3 regions of the Citrobacter sp. CFNIH10 genome follow, and region 2 is predicted to be linked to each of the others. Evidence: riboswitches for the same ligand, from Rfam matches in the RefSeq annotation. Region 2 holds a riboswitch; each other region holds the start of a gene.
The links. A riboswitch is a leader RNA that binds a small molecule or an ion and turns the genes downstream of it on or off. The one in region 2 is predicted to bind cobalamin.
Positions count from the first base shown of each region.

Region 1: linked by a shared signal. The riboswitch ahead of C2U53_RS25995 (cobyrinate a,c-diamide synthase) and the one ahead of btuB (TonB-dependent vitamin B12 receptor BtuB) in region 2 are both predicted to bind cobalamin.
Region 3: linked by a shared signal. The riboswitch ahead of C2U53_RS23515 (ABC transporter substrate-binding protein) and the one ahead of btuB (TonB-dependent vitamin B12 receptor BtuB) in region 2 are both predicted to bind cobalamin.

Region 1 covers NZ_CP026216.1:4,490,558-4,494,794, reverse strand. The annotation lists gene pduF (propanediol diffusion facilitator PduF) at 1-401, shown strand, start outside; gene pocR (regulatory protein PocR) at 609-1,526, shown strand; cobalamin riboswitch at 1,829-2,004, shown strand; gene C2U53_RS25995 (cobyrinate a,c-diamide synthase) at 2,093-3,472, shown strand; gene cbiB (adenosylcobinamide-phosphate synthase CbiB) at 3,469-4,237, shown strand, end outside.
Region 2 covers NZ_CP026216.1:1,611,077-1,615,313, forward strand. The annotation lists gene fabR (HTH-type transcriptional repressor FabR) at 44-694, shown strand; gene C2U53_RS11170 (YijD family membrane protein) at 694-1,053, shown strand; gene trmA (tRNA (uridine(54)-C5)-methyltransferase TrmA) at 1,103-2,203, opposite strand; cobalamin riboswitch at 2,318-2,508, shown strand; gene btuB (TonB-dependent vitamin B12 receptor BtuB) at 2,573-4,237, shown strand, end outside.
Region 3 covers NZ_CP026216.1:4,074,552-4,078,788, reverse strand. The annotation lists gene C2U53_RS23525 (ABC transporter ATP-binding protein) at 1-466, opposite strand, end outside; gene C2U53_RS23520 (iron ABC transporter permease) at 463-1,530, opposite strand; gene C2U53_RS23515 (ABC transporter substrate-binding protein) at 1,596-2,648, opposite strand; cobalamin riboswitch at 2,868-3,096, opposite strand; gene C2U53_RS23510 (N-acetyltransferase) at 3,259-3,768, opposite strand; gene dauA (C4-dicarboxylic acid transporter DauA) at 3,916-4,237, opposite strand, start outside.

The DNA of each region.
Region 1 (4,237 bases), 2.4 Mb from region 2:
CGGCGGCCGCGCTGAGCGTGTGGCAGGCGGCAGGGGTCGAAATCGTCATCACCTCAATCCTGATGGGGCTGATTATGGCGCTGACCGACGATGGTAACGGTGTGCCTAAAGGGGCACTGGCGCCACTGCTGATCGGTATTCTGGTGGCGGTAATTGGTGCATCCACAGGCCCATTAACCGGCTTTGCCATGAACCCGGCGCGTGATTTTGGTCCTAAGCTGTTCGCCTGGATGGCAGGTTGGGGAGATATTGCGATGACTGGTGGACGCGATATTCCGTACTTTATTGTGCCGATTATTGCGCCATTGATTGGTGCGTGTGCGGGCGCGGCTATCTATAAGTACCTTATCGGTAAAAATTTGCCCTGTAATACGTGTAAAATCGAAGAGACGGACGCGTAATTTTGGCTGGCGTGGCTAATATCACGTCTTTAATTTCTTTTTCGTGATCTGCTTTCACGAACTGACTAAAAAGTCTCCCCACCCAGGGAGACTTTTGTTATTGTCCCTTGTACTTTCTGTCATTTACATACAAGGATGGGGATGATAAGAAGTAAATGTAAAATTTATGTTTTCATTATAACAATGGATTAACTGAGGGATTTTATCATGATTTCTGCGAGCACCCTGAACTCAGAACTCATTAATAAAATCGCACAGGATTTTGCGCAAGCGACCAGCCTGGCTGTTGTGGTTGTCAATATTCACGGTGATGAGATTTCTGAGCTGTTTAATTTCACACCTTTTTGCCAACTGATGCGTCAGCATCCGCAACACAGTACCCGGTGTCGTATGAGCGATCGCTGTGGGGGACTGGAAGCGTCAAAATCGGATCAACCCTGTATCTATCGCTGCCATGCCGGGCTTACCGATTTCTCTATTCCTCTCGTGATCGCAGGCCATCTTGTTGGATTCGTTCTGTGCGGCCAGGTGCGTTTACGTAACGATGATGGTGCCGATCTGCTCGATATCATGAAGGTTGACGATCGCTGGCAGGCCGATCCTGAACTGCTCAATGAGTTCAGTAATGTCCCGGAAATGGACTATTCTCGCGTGATGGCCTCGGCGGATCTGCTCAAACTCATTGTTGAAAACTGCCTCAAGAAGCAACTCAATTTCGTGGTGATCAAAGACAGCACGCAACCTGCTGAGCCTTCACGCCCGACCCGCGCCGCCAGCCCTCATGACAGCAAAATGAAAAAAGCGTTACGCTATATTGATGCCCACTTGTCAGACGATCTTCGCCTTGAAGATGTGGCCTCGCACGTATATCTGAGTCCATACTACTTCAGCAAACTGTTCAAAAAATATCAGGGCATTGGCTTTAACGCGTGGGTCAATCAACAGCGCATGGCCAGTGCCAGAGAGCTGCTTTGTCACAGTGACTGGAGCATTGCCAGTATTGCCCGCAATTTAGGTTTTTCGCAAACCAGCTATTTTTGCAAAGTGTTCCGTCAGACTTATCAGGTTACGCCGCAGGCCTATCGGCAAAAAATAAATGAAAACTTGCCTGCTGAATCGGCATAAATAGCAATATTTTGCTATTGCCGATTTTTGATATTCCCGCGTAATCCGGTCATTTATAATGGTTAAGTGTTTTTAGTACAGCAATAAATTGTCATAGCGCAATAAAATATCGCTCTTTACGGAATAAACTTCACCAGTTTTTATTTCTGTGATGAGATACAGTGTCATTGTTAAGAGGTTTCATTATTCTCTTGCACGACATTTCATTCAGAATCGTTTTATTGCGGCGTTTTTTGTTGATAAAAAATGCGTAACGAATAAGTAACGAAAAGTATTGCTGTGATGAGGAGAATTCATTCTGTTCATCATTTAAGCCGACAGGTTTGACACATTTGTGTCTGGGAAGGGGGTGAAAATCCCCCGCAGCCCCCGCTGCTGTGATGCTGACAACCCCGTGAAGACCACTGATCGCAAGATTGGGAAGGACGGGCGAGGACGACGCTAAGCCAGAAGACCTGCCTGTCGGATACTACCAACAACTTCGGTGGGAAGTGGGTTGCTCAGATGCGTACAGTCGGAAGACTGGGTGTCAGTACATCCCTACCACCCTGAACAGGATCAGGGTCATGGCGGCAAAGCAGTACGCGTTTGTTCTGGCAGGTACCGGTAGCGGCTGTGGTAAAACCACAGTGACGCTGGGCTTGCTGAACGTGATGAAACAACGTGGTTTACGCGTCCAGCCCTGCAAAGTCGGCCCTGATTACCTTGACACCGCCTGGCATACGGCCATCAGCGGTACCGCCTCCCGCAACCTCGACAGTTTTATGCTCCCCGAGCCGGTGCTTAATGCGCTGTTCCGCGAACAGATGCAGGATGCAGATATTGCAGTGATCGAAGGGGTGATGGGGCTGTACGACGGTTACGGTACAGATCCTGATTATTGCAGTACCGCCGCGATGGCCAAGCAGTTGGGCTGTCCGGTCATTCTGCTGGTTGACGGGAAAGCCGTTTCTACTTCCATTGCCGCCACGGTGATGGGCTTCCAGCATTTCGACCCGACGCTGAACATTGCCGGCGTCATCGTTAACCGCGTCAACAGTGAGTCCCATTTCCAGTTGCTGAAAACCGCTATCGAGCACTACTGCGCTGTGCCGGTGCTGGGTTACGTCCCGCGCGTTGACGGCGTCGCGCTACCCGAACGGCATCTGGGATTGGTGACCGCGCGTGAGTCCGTCGTCAATCAACAATCGTGGCAGGATTTCGCCGCCCGGCTGGAAAGTACACTGGATATCGATCGGTTGCTGGCGTTAAGCCATCTTCAGGCATTGCCGCCAGGCGAATGGCCTGAACGTCCTGCGCCCAACGCCGGAGAAGGACTGACGCTGGCGATGGCTGATGATGAGGCCTTTAATTTTTATTATCCCGATAACGTGGCGCTGCTGGCGCGTACCGGCGTCAACATTGTGCGCTTCAGCCCGCTCCACGATCGCGAATTACCCGATTGTCAAATGGTCTGGCTGGGCGGCGGTTATCCGGAACTGCACGCGTCCGCGCTGGCGGCCAATACTACTATGCTGACAAGCCTGCGCGAGGCGCATCAGCGCGGTGTCGCCATTTATGCCGAATGCGGCGGATTAATGTACCTCGGCAGCCTGCTGGAAGATGCCGACGGGGTTGAGCATCGCATGGCCGATATCCTTCCCGGTCGCAGCAAAATGGGTAAACGGCTAACCCGCTTTGGCTATTGTGAAGCGCAGGCTTTGCAGCCCACGCTGCTGGCCGCGGAAGGCGATGTGCTGCGCGGTCATGAATTCCATTACTCCGATTTTTCCCCTGAAACCCCCGCTGTGCTGGCTTGCCGTAAAGTCCGTGACGGTCAGACGGTGCAGGCGTGGTCCGGTGGCTGGCGAACGGGCAACACCTTCGCCAGCTACCTGCACGTTCACTTTGCTCAGCGTCCATTAATGCTTAATCACTGGCTGAATGCCGCGCGGGAGGCGTTATGACGCTACTGGCATGGTGTGTGGCCTGGCTTCTCGATGTCGTGATTGGCGACCCACCAGACTGGCCGCATCCGGTGCGCTGGATAGGCAATCTGATCACTGCCGTGCAGCGGATTATTCGCCGCTACTGCCACAGCGACCGGGCGTTACGCATTGGTGGTGGGGTGATGTGGCTGGTGGTTGTCGGCTTGACGTGGGCGGTTGCCTGGGGCGTGTTGCACCTGGCGGCGTGGATTCATCCTTGGCTCGGTTGGGTCGTTGAAGTCTGGATGATTTTCACCGTGCTGGCGGGGCGCTGTCTGGCAACGGCGGCGCAAGAGGTTGAGCGCCCGCTGCGCGAAGGTAACCTTGCACAAAGCCGCGAAAAGCTCTCGTGGATTGTGGGGCGCGACACATCGCAACTTCAGCCAGAACAGATCAACCGGGCGGTCGTGGAAACCGTGGCGGAGAATACGGTTGACGGCATTATCGCGCCGCTGTTCTTCCTCTTAATTGGCGGCGCGCCGCTGGCTATGGCCTACAAAGCGGTGAATACCCTGGATTCCATGGTGGGTTATAAACACGAAAAATACCGGGCGATTGGCATGGTCAGCGCTCGCCTGGACGACGTCGCGAACTACATTCCTGCACGGCTGAGCTGGCTGCTGCTGAGCGCGGCAGCGGTGCTGTGCCGTCGTGACGGCGTCCGGGCGCTCTGTGTGGGCTGGCGGGATCGCTATAACCACAGCAGCCCGAACTGTGCCTGGGCGGAGGCTTCCGTTGCCGGTG
Region 2 (4,237 bases):
CTGGTATAGTGCCGGACAAGGCATACGGAAGGATTCAGACATCGTGATGGGCGTTAGAGCGCAGCAAAAAGAAAAAACCCGGCGTTCGCTGGTAGAAGCCGCATTTAGTCAACTGAGCGCGGAGCGTAGCTTCGCCAGTCTCAGTTTGCGTGAAGTCGCACGTGAAGCGGGCATTGCGCCAACCTCCTTTTATCGTCATTTCCGTGATGTTGATGAGCTCGGCCTGACCATGGTTGATGAAAGCGGTCTGATGTTGCGTCAGTTGATGCGCCAGGCTCGTCAGCGTATCGCCAAGGGCGGGAGTGTGATCCGCACCTCGGTCTCCACATTTATGGAGTTCATCGGTAACAACCCCAACGCCTTCCGTTTATTATTGCGTGAACGTTCTGGCACCTCAGCGGCGTTCCGTGCTGCCGTTGCGCGAGAAATTCAGCACTTCATCGCGGAACTTGCGGACTATCTGGAAATCGAAAACCATATGCCGCGTGCGTTTACTGAAGCGCAAGCCGAAGCGATGGTGACGATTGTCTTCAGTGCAGGCGCCGAAGCGCTGGACGTGGGCGCGGAACAGCGTCGGCAGTTAGAAGAGCGACTGGTACTGCAACTGCGCATGATTTCGAAAGGTGCGTATTACTGGTATCGCCGTGAACAAGAGAAGATGCCCCTCATTCCGGGTAACGTGAAGGAAGAGTAATGAAACAGTCAGTTCAGGATAAAGGTACGCTGCTGCTGGCGCTGGTCGCTGGCTTGTCAATCAATGGCACATTCGCGGCGCTGTTTAGCTCCATCGTGCCGTTTTCTGTATTTCCGATTATCTCGTTGGTGCTGACGGTGTACTGTCTGCATCAACGTTATTTGAATCGCACCATGCCTGTGGGTTTACCGGGTCTGGCTGCCGCCTGCTTTATTCTCGGCGTTCTGCTTTACAGCACCGTGGTGCGCGCGGAATATCCGGATATCGGTTCCAACTTCTTCCCGGCGGTGCTGTCGGTCATTCTGGTCTTCTGGATCGGCGTGAAAATGCGTAATCGCAAGCAGGAAGTGTCGGAATAAAGAGGAGATGCCGGATGAGACGCTTTGCGTCATCATCCGGTTATGACACTCACTTCGCCGTCAACAACACCCCACACTCCATATGGTGCGTATACGGAAACTGATCAAACAGCGCCAGACGTGATACGTCATGCGTCTGGCTTAACGTTTCCAGGTTCTTGCACAGCGTCTCCGGATTACAGGAGATGTACAGAATGCGCGGATATGCCTGTACCATTTTCTCCGTTTCGCTGTCCAGGCCGCTGCGGGGCGGATCGACAAAAATCGTTTCGCACTGATAGCTTTTCAGATCGATACCCTGCAAGCGGTTAAATTCGCGCACGCCGTTCATTGCCTGCGTAAACTCTTCCGCCGCCATGCGGATAATCTGCACGTTATCAATCTGATTCGCCGCAATGTTGTATTGCGCGGCGGCAACAGACGGTTTGGCGATTTCGGTGGCCAGCACACGGTCAAAATTGCGTGCCAGCGCTAAAGAAAAGTTGCCGTTACCGCAGTACAGTTCAAGCAGGTCGCCTTTCGAGCCTTTAGTGACATCCAGCGCCCACTCCAGCATCTGAATGTTCATGGCCGCATTTGGCTGCGTAAAGCTGTTCTCAACCTGGCGATAGATCATTTCTTTGCCCGCAACTGGCAAACGTTCATCAATGTAGTCCTGATCCAGCTCGATTTTGGTTTTTGTCGCGCGGCCAATCAGATGCACGTTCAGGTTCTGCGCACGCAGGGCGTCGCGGAGCGCTTCGGCGGCTTCACGCCATTCGTCGTCCAGCTTTTTATGATACAGCAGCGAAACCACTGCCTGATTACTCATGGTGGTGAGGTAATCAATCTGGAACAGTTTATGGCGCAACACGCGGTTGTCGCGCACGCCTGCGATCATCGCGGTCATCAACTGGTTAATCAGTTCACTCGCCGCAGGGAAGCTGTCGACGCGGATTCGGCTTTTGCTCTGTTGGTCAAAAATGATGTGATAGAGGTCATCGCCATCGTGCCAGATGCGGAATTCAGCACGCATACGGTAGTGACTGACCGGCGAACGAAACACTTCCGGGACAAGGTCAGAAAAGGGCGCCATCATACTCTGCAAGCGCACCACTTTTTCGGCGAGCTGCGCGTCATACTGTTCTGTCGGAAGGTGTTCGGGGGTCATGATGTATCCTGAAAAATAAAAGTACGCGGGGATTGTAGGGATTGCTCAACAGATGTCCAGTCATTGATGATCTCTCATATTTAACAAACACGCTGGACAGTAAGATGTTACAAACTGTAGCATCCGTGTGCCGGTCCTGTGAGTTAATAGGGAATCCAGTGTAAATCTGGAGCTGACGCGCAGCGGTAAGGAAAGGTGAGATGAGAGCGTAAGCAGACACTGCCTGTTGGGTGGGAAGTCTTCATCTCTTATATCCGTGGATAACCTTCCAAGCCCGAAGACCTGCCGGCTAACGTCGCAACTGGTTTTCATCATCGCGTACTATCGGTGGGACCTGCGGCATCCTTCTTATATTGTGGATGCTTTACAATGATTAAAAAAACATCGCTGCTGACGGCGCTCTCCGTCGCGGCTTTTTCGGGTTGGGCACAGGATGCCACCCCTGACACGCTTGTCGTGACAGCAAACCGTTTTCAACAACCTGTTAATACCGTTCTGGCCCCGACCGATATTGTCACCCGCGAGGATATCGAACGCTGGCAGTCCCGAACCGTTCTGGATGTCATGCGCCGCCTGCCAGGCGTGGATGTCGCCCAGAATGGCGGCATGGGGCAAAGCTCTTCTCTGTTTGTGCGGGGTACCGAAGCGAAACACGTTCTGGTGTTAGTCGATGGTATTCCGGTCGCCCGTCCGGGCATTACGAATAATTCCGATATTGACCAGATCCCGGTGTCGCTGGTGCAGCGCATTGAGTATATCCGTGGCCCGCGCTCAGCCATTTATGGCTCTGGCGCGATTGGCGGCGTAGTGAACATCATCACTATGACGGGTGAGGAACGTTCGCAGATTAATGCTGGCGTGGGGTCAAAAGGTTATCAGCAATATGACGGTACGTACCGCCAGCGTTTTGGCGATACCGTGGTAACCGCGGCCGGGGCTTATCAGACCACCAAAGGCTTCGACGTTCAGCCGCGTTCCAGCTATAGCGGCGACAGCGATCGCGATGGTTATCGCAATAAACTCTTCTGGGGTGGCGTTGAGCACAAATTTAACGATCAATTCGATGGTTACTTTCGTGGCTACGGCTATGCCAGTAATGCCGATTACGACCAGGGGAACTGGGGATATGACGGCGGAAACGACGAGCACCAGAATTACACTCAGTCGTGGGATACGGGGCTGCGCTTCAATTCTGGAATCTACTCGTCACAACTGGTCGCTAACTACCAGCGAATTAAGGACTATAACTACAGCAGCCTGAATGGGCGCTATGCCACAGGTTATAGCCTTGATGATATGGAACAGCGCTACGTCCAGTGGGGCAACAACGTTATTGTCGGGCACGGCGCTGTCAGTGCTGGTGTCGACTGGAAACAAGAAAAGCTGATGTCCTTCGGCGAGTATGGGACAGACAACTATAAGCGTGATAACACGGGCCTCTATCTCACCGGGCAACAGCAGATTGATAGCGTGACGCTGGAAGCGTCGGGCCGTGAAGACCATGACGACCAGTTCGGCTGGCATGGTACCTGGCAAACAGCGGCGGGATGGCAGTTTGTTGATGACTATAAAGTGACGCTTTCCTATGGCACGGGCTTCCTTGCGCCTTCACTGGGGCAACAGTTTGGTGCGGAGCGTTTTGGGATCGCCTCTAACCCAAACCTGAAGCCGGAAGAGTCGAAGCAGTGGGAAGCCGGATTAGAAGGGCTGACCGGCCCGCTTGACTGGCGTCTGTCGACCTATCGCTACAAAATTCAGAACCTGATCGACTACAACAACAATACCTACTTCAACGTCAAATCCGCGACCATCAAAGGCCTGGAATGGACCGGGAACCTGACGACCGGGCCGGTCGATCATCGCTTAACGTTGCAGTATGTTGATCCGCGTGATGATGAAACCGATCAGCCGCTTTATCGTCGCGCTAAACAGCAGGTGAAGTACGAGCTCAGCGGACAGGTCTACGATCTGGGCTGGGATGTGACCTATCAGTATATTGGCGAGCGTTACGATTACGACTACGACAATTCCCGG
Region 3 (4,237 bases), 2.5 Mb from region 2:
CGCCGGAAAAGGTGTGCCAGCAGCGATGGCGAAGATGCTGAAGATCGACTTTCTCCAGCATGGTCTGGACGATATCGTCATCGTTGTCCGACCACGGATTCAGTAGGCTCAGCCACGGGGTTCGCCCCAGCGAGACGGCCTGTATCGCGGTCAGGCGCTCACTGGTTTCTGCCTGCTGCTCAACCAGCGCGACCTGCTGCGCCAGTTGACGACGTGAATAGCGATGCAGCGCTTTTTGCTGCAACAGGATGTGACCGGCGGTGGGCTTCAGCAGACCGGCCAGCAATGAAATCAGCGACGTTTTCCCGGAACCATTGGGGCCGATAATACCGACAAACTCACCCGGCGCCACGCTGAGTGAGACGTCATTGACGATCACTTTGCCTTTCACCTGCCAGTGCAGACTTTTCGCCTGAATTATCGCATCGCGGGTGGCAACCAGAGTCGGTACAGGATTGACGGTCATTTGGTCGGGTTTCCTCTGATCAGGATGATGGAAAACGCGGGCGCACCAACCAGGGCCGTAATAACGCCGATAGGCAGAACTTGTCCGGGGAGAAGCGTGCGGGAGATAACATCGGCGACGATCAGGAAAATGGCGCCGATCAGCGCGCTGACAGGCAGCAAACGATGGTGCTGATTGCCTACCAGCAGACGGGCGGCGTGAGGGATCACCAGTCCCACAAAGCCAATTGCGCCGACGATGGAGACCATAATGGCCGTCATACCCGTTACGGCGGCAATCAGCACGCCACGTGTGCGTTTTACCGGAATCCCCAGTGAGGCGGCGGACTCCGCGCCAAAAGAGAAGGCATCCAGATGGCGGGCATAACAGAAGCATATCGCAACGCCAACTAACGCTGTGGGGATCGCCAGCACCACATCCGGCCAGCGGACGCCGCTCAGATTCCCGAGTAACCAGAACATAATGCCGCGTGCCTGTTCCGCGTTAGCTGAACGGGTGATGATCAGCGAGGTCAGCGCATTGAATAACTGGGAACTGGCAATCCCGGCGAGAATGATTTGCGTCGTCACCCCACCGCCTTGTCTGCCGCCTGCCGCTACCGCCAGAAGGGCCACAAACAAAAAGGCAGTCAGGGCACCGACAAATGCGCCGAACGACATGCTGATCATCCCGGCGCCCAGTCCGGTCAGCGCAACCAGCACCGCACCGGTTGATGCGCCTGCGGAAATGCCCAGCAGATACGGCTCGGCAAGCGCATTGCGCAGTAACGACTGTAAAACCACGCCGGACACGGCCAGGCAGGCGCCACAACTGGCGGAGACCAGCGCACGGGTCAGGCGATAGTTCCAGACGATCCCGGCATCCAGCGCATCAACCGGATAATCGGTATCAAACAGATGGTTTGCCAGCGTGTTGAATACGTGCTGCCAGGGAATAAACGTCTCGCCAATGGCGATCCCTGCCAGCAGGACGCCACACATCAGCACGCTAACCCAGAGGGCGTGGCCGCAAACATTGACTGCCAGCCGACTAACGGCGTGACGTGGCCTGCGTAAATCGCTCATAGTCACCTGCGTTTCGGAGTGCGCAACACGCGCCAGCCCCGTCAGGAACTGGCGCGAAACGAGGGTTAATGCGCGGCTTGAGGATGCGCTAAACCATACTCAACCAGGGCGTCAGCCAGTTTTTCAACACCGTCAATCGTTCTGATTCCGGCATTCATGGTCTGTACATCAATCACGGGTAAATGATCGGCTTTTACGGCGGGGATCAGCTGGGTGACCGGGTCGGATTTCAAATAATCCATTTTCACCTGCCAGTCATCGGCCGGGAAACGTCGACGACTCATTTCCCCCAGCACAATCACTGTCGGTTGGGCTTTGGCGATGGTTTCCCAACCGACCGTTGGCCACTCCTCTGCGGAATCAATGATGTTTTTGATACCCAGGGTCTGCGCAATCCAGGCAGCAGGCCCTAATTTCCCGGCGACATACGGATCCAATTGCAGGTCGGCGCTGGAGAACCAGAAAACGGCAGAGACACTGTTGTCCATCCCGGCGATTTTGTTCTTCGCTGCCGTTTCACGTGCTTTGAGGCTGGCAATCAGTTCTTCGCCCTTATCCTGAACGTCGAAGATCCTCGCTAAGTCGGCCACTTCCTGATAGACCATTGCGATATCAAACATGCCTTTGCGCACGCCGTCACCGCCATCTTCGTTATCTTTCGCGCAGTCTGCCGGTGCGGTATAGACCGGGACTTTCAGTTCGCTGAACTGTTCATAAGACGCCACCGTGCCCGCAGGGCCGATCTGCCATTCGAACTGGCTGGCGACCAGATCCGGTTTTTTGGCAATGATGCCTTCGAAGCTGGGGATGTTCTGCGCAATAACTGCAATCTTGTCATTTGCCGTCTTATACGCGTCGGGAACGGGCCCGAACCACAGCGATGTGCCTACCACGCGATCGGCCAGGCCCAGCGCATACAGGATCTCAGTGCTGTTTTGTCCTACGGTGGCAACACGTTTTGGCGCTGCGTGAAATGTCATATCCCGACCACAGTTTTTTATCGTCAATGGATATTCCGTTTTGGCTGCATGAGAAAGACCTGAGGTGAGAAACAGTGCGGCACCAGCAACAACCAGAAGCATTTTTTTATAAGGTAAAGAGGTAACATTAGCGTGCATTATTATCATCCCGTTCATGCCAGAATCTGAACGTCTGGTCATGGATTATATCGTTCCATATATCGGGAGAGTTCATGACGATAGATGACAGGACATCGTGAAATTTATGCATGACGTTATGCAAATAAAGAAAGTCAGCGGTTCAGTCAAGGATCTGATTCACTCTTTCACGGTGCCTAGTATCAAATAATTCATCACATGGACCATCCCGTCCACTCAATGGGGTATAAATTTGACAGCAGGTCTCCTGACTCACGGTAATCAGAATATCGGCCTTCCCATAAAGATTCGCTTTACAGTGACCTGCAACAAAATATGCTGCACGAGGATATTCTGCATCCGCCTACAGTTGCGGGGGCAGTCATGGAATGGGATTGCAATAATCCGCACCATGTTCCTATTCATTACAATGTTGGTGCAATGAAATACTGTCGAAAAAGACTGTATCGGCATTTGTTAACAAGATCAATCGCAAGGGGAAAGACGAATTTTATTGAGTGGGATAAATTTTAGTTGTTGTGTATCAATGTGTTATGTTTTTTTTTGAGGATGAAATTGCGGATGTCGAAATGTAATAATGAAAAGCTAAATGAGAATTGATTGACATTGATCAAGTAATATTCTTATTCATGCGTGATTTACGTGATCTCTCCATATGCACTAATTGCCAGTCATCGTGCATATCCATCACAACCTGAAAATGATTACGTCGCCAGAATGAATAACCTCCCGGTAAAAAATGATGGGTATGTAAGTATAATAAGTTGTACCGCTGCTGCTCGCAGAATGTTTCAGCAAAAGCGAGTAACTGACGTCCAATACCTTTTCTGCGGTAACGTTTGTCCACATAGCAGCGACAAATTTCTGCCGTTTCTGTCAAAATATAGCGTCCGCGAAGTTCGGCTATACGGTCGTCATATTGGCAGACGGCCAGGGTCGCAATGAGTTCCTGCTTTTCGCTCCAGGCGCACAGCAATACATTGCGCTGCTGTTGAATATACTGCTGTTGCAGGTTAAAAACATCCTGCCCGGGAGTAGGGGCAGGTCTGTCAGCCGCAAAAAATTCATTCAGATGTTGAATCAGAAATAACTGAACCGCCGGAATATCTTCTCCGGTCATTTCACGTAGCGTAAATGAAATCACGAGTTGTCACTCTTATTTGCAGAAACTGAAAGCTGATAATAACAACACGGGAGGGGAAAAACAGGGGACAGAGCGGAAAATGTTACCGGCCTGTACAGGAACAGACCGGTAAGCGCAAAAAGATTATAAATCAGCCAGCGCCGCGTCGCGGTTCGGGAAAAAGGCCAGACGACCCGGAATCGGCTTAATGCCAGCGCGCGCCATCGTGCGCAGCGGCTGGAACTCAAGGTTACTTACGCGCAGTTCGCAGCCTTCTGGCAATCTTTTCACAAAGCGCTGGAAGGCATCCAGACCACCTGCGTCCAGCACCGGTACCGCGTCCCATTTCAGTACGACAATGCGTTTTCCTTCGATGCGTGACTCCAGATCGGTAAACAATCCTTCAGCGGCTGCAAAGAACAGTGGGCCGATCACGCGCAGCACCAGTACATCATCGGGGACCTCG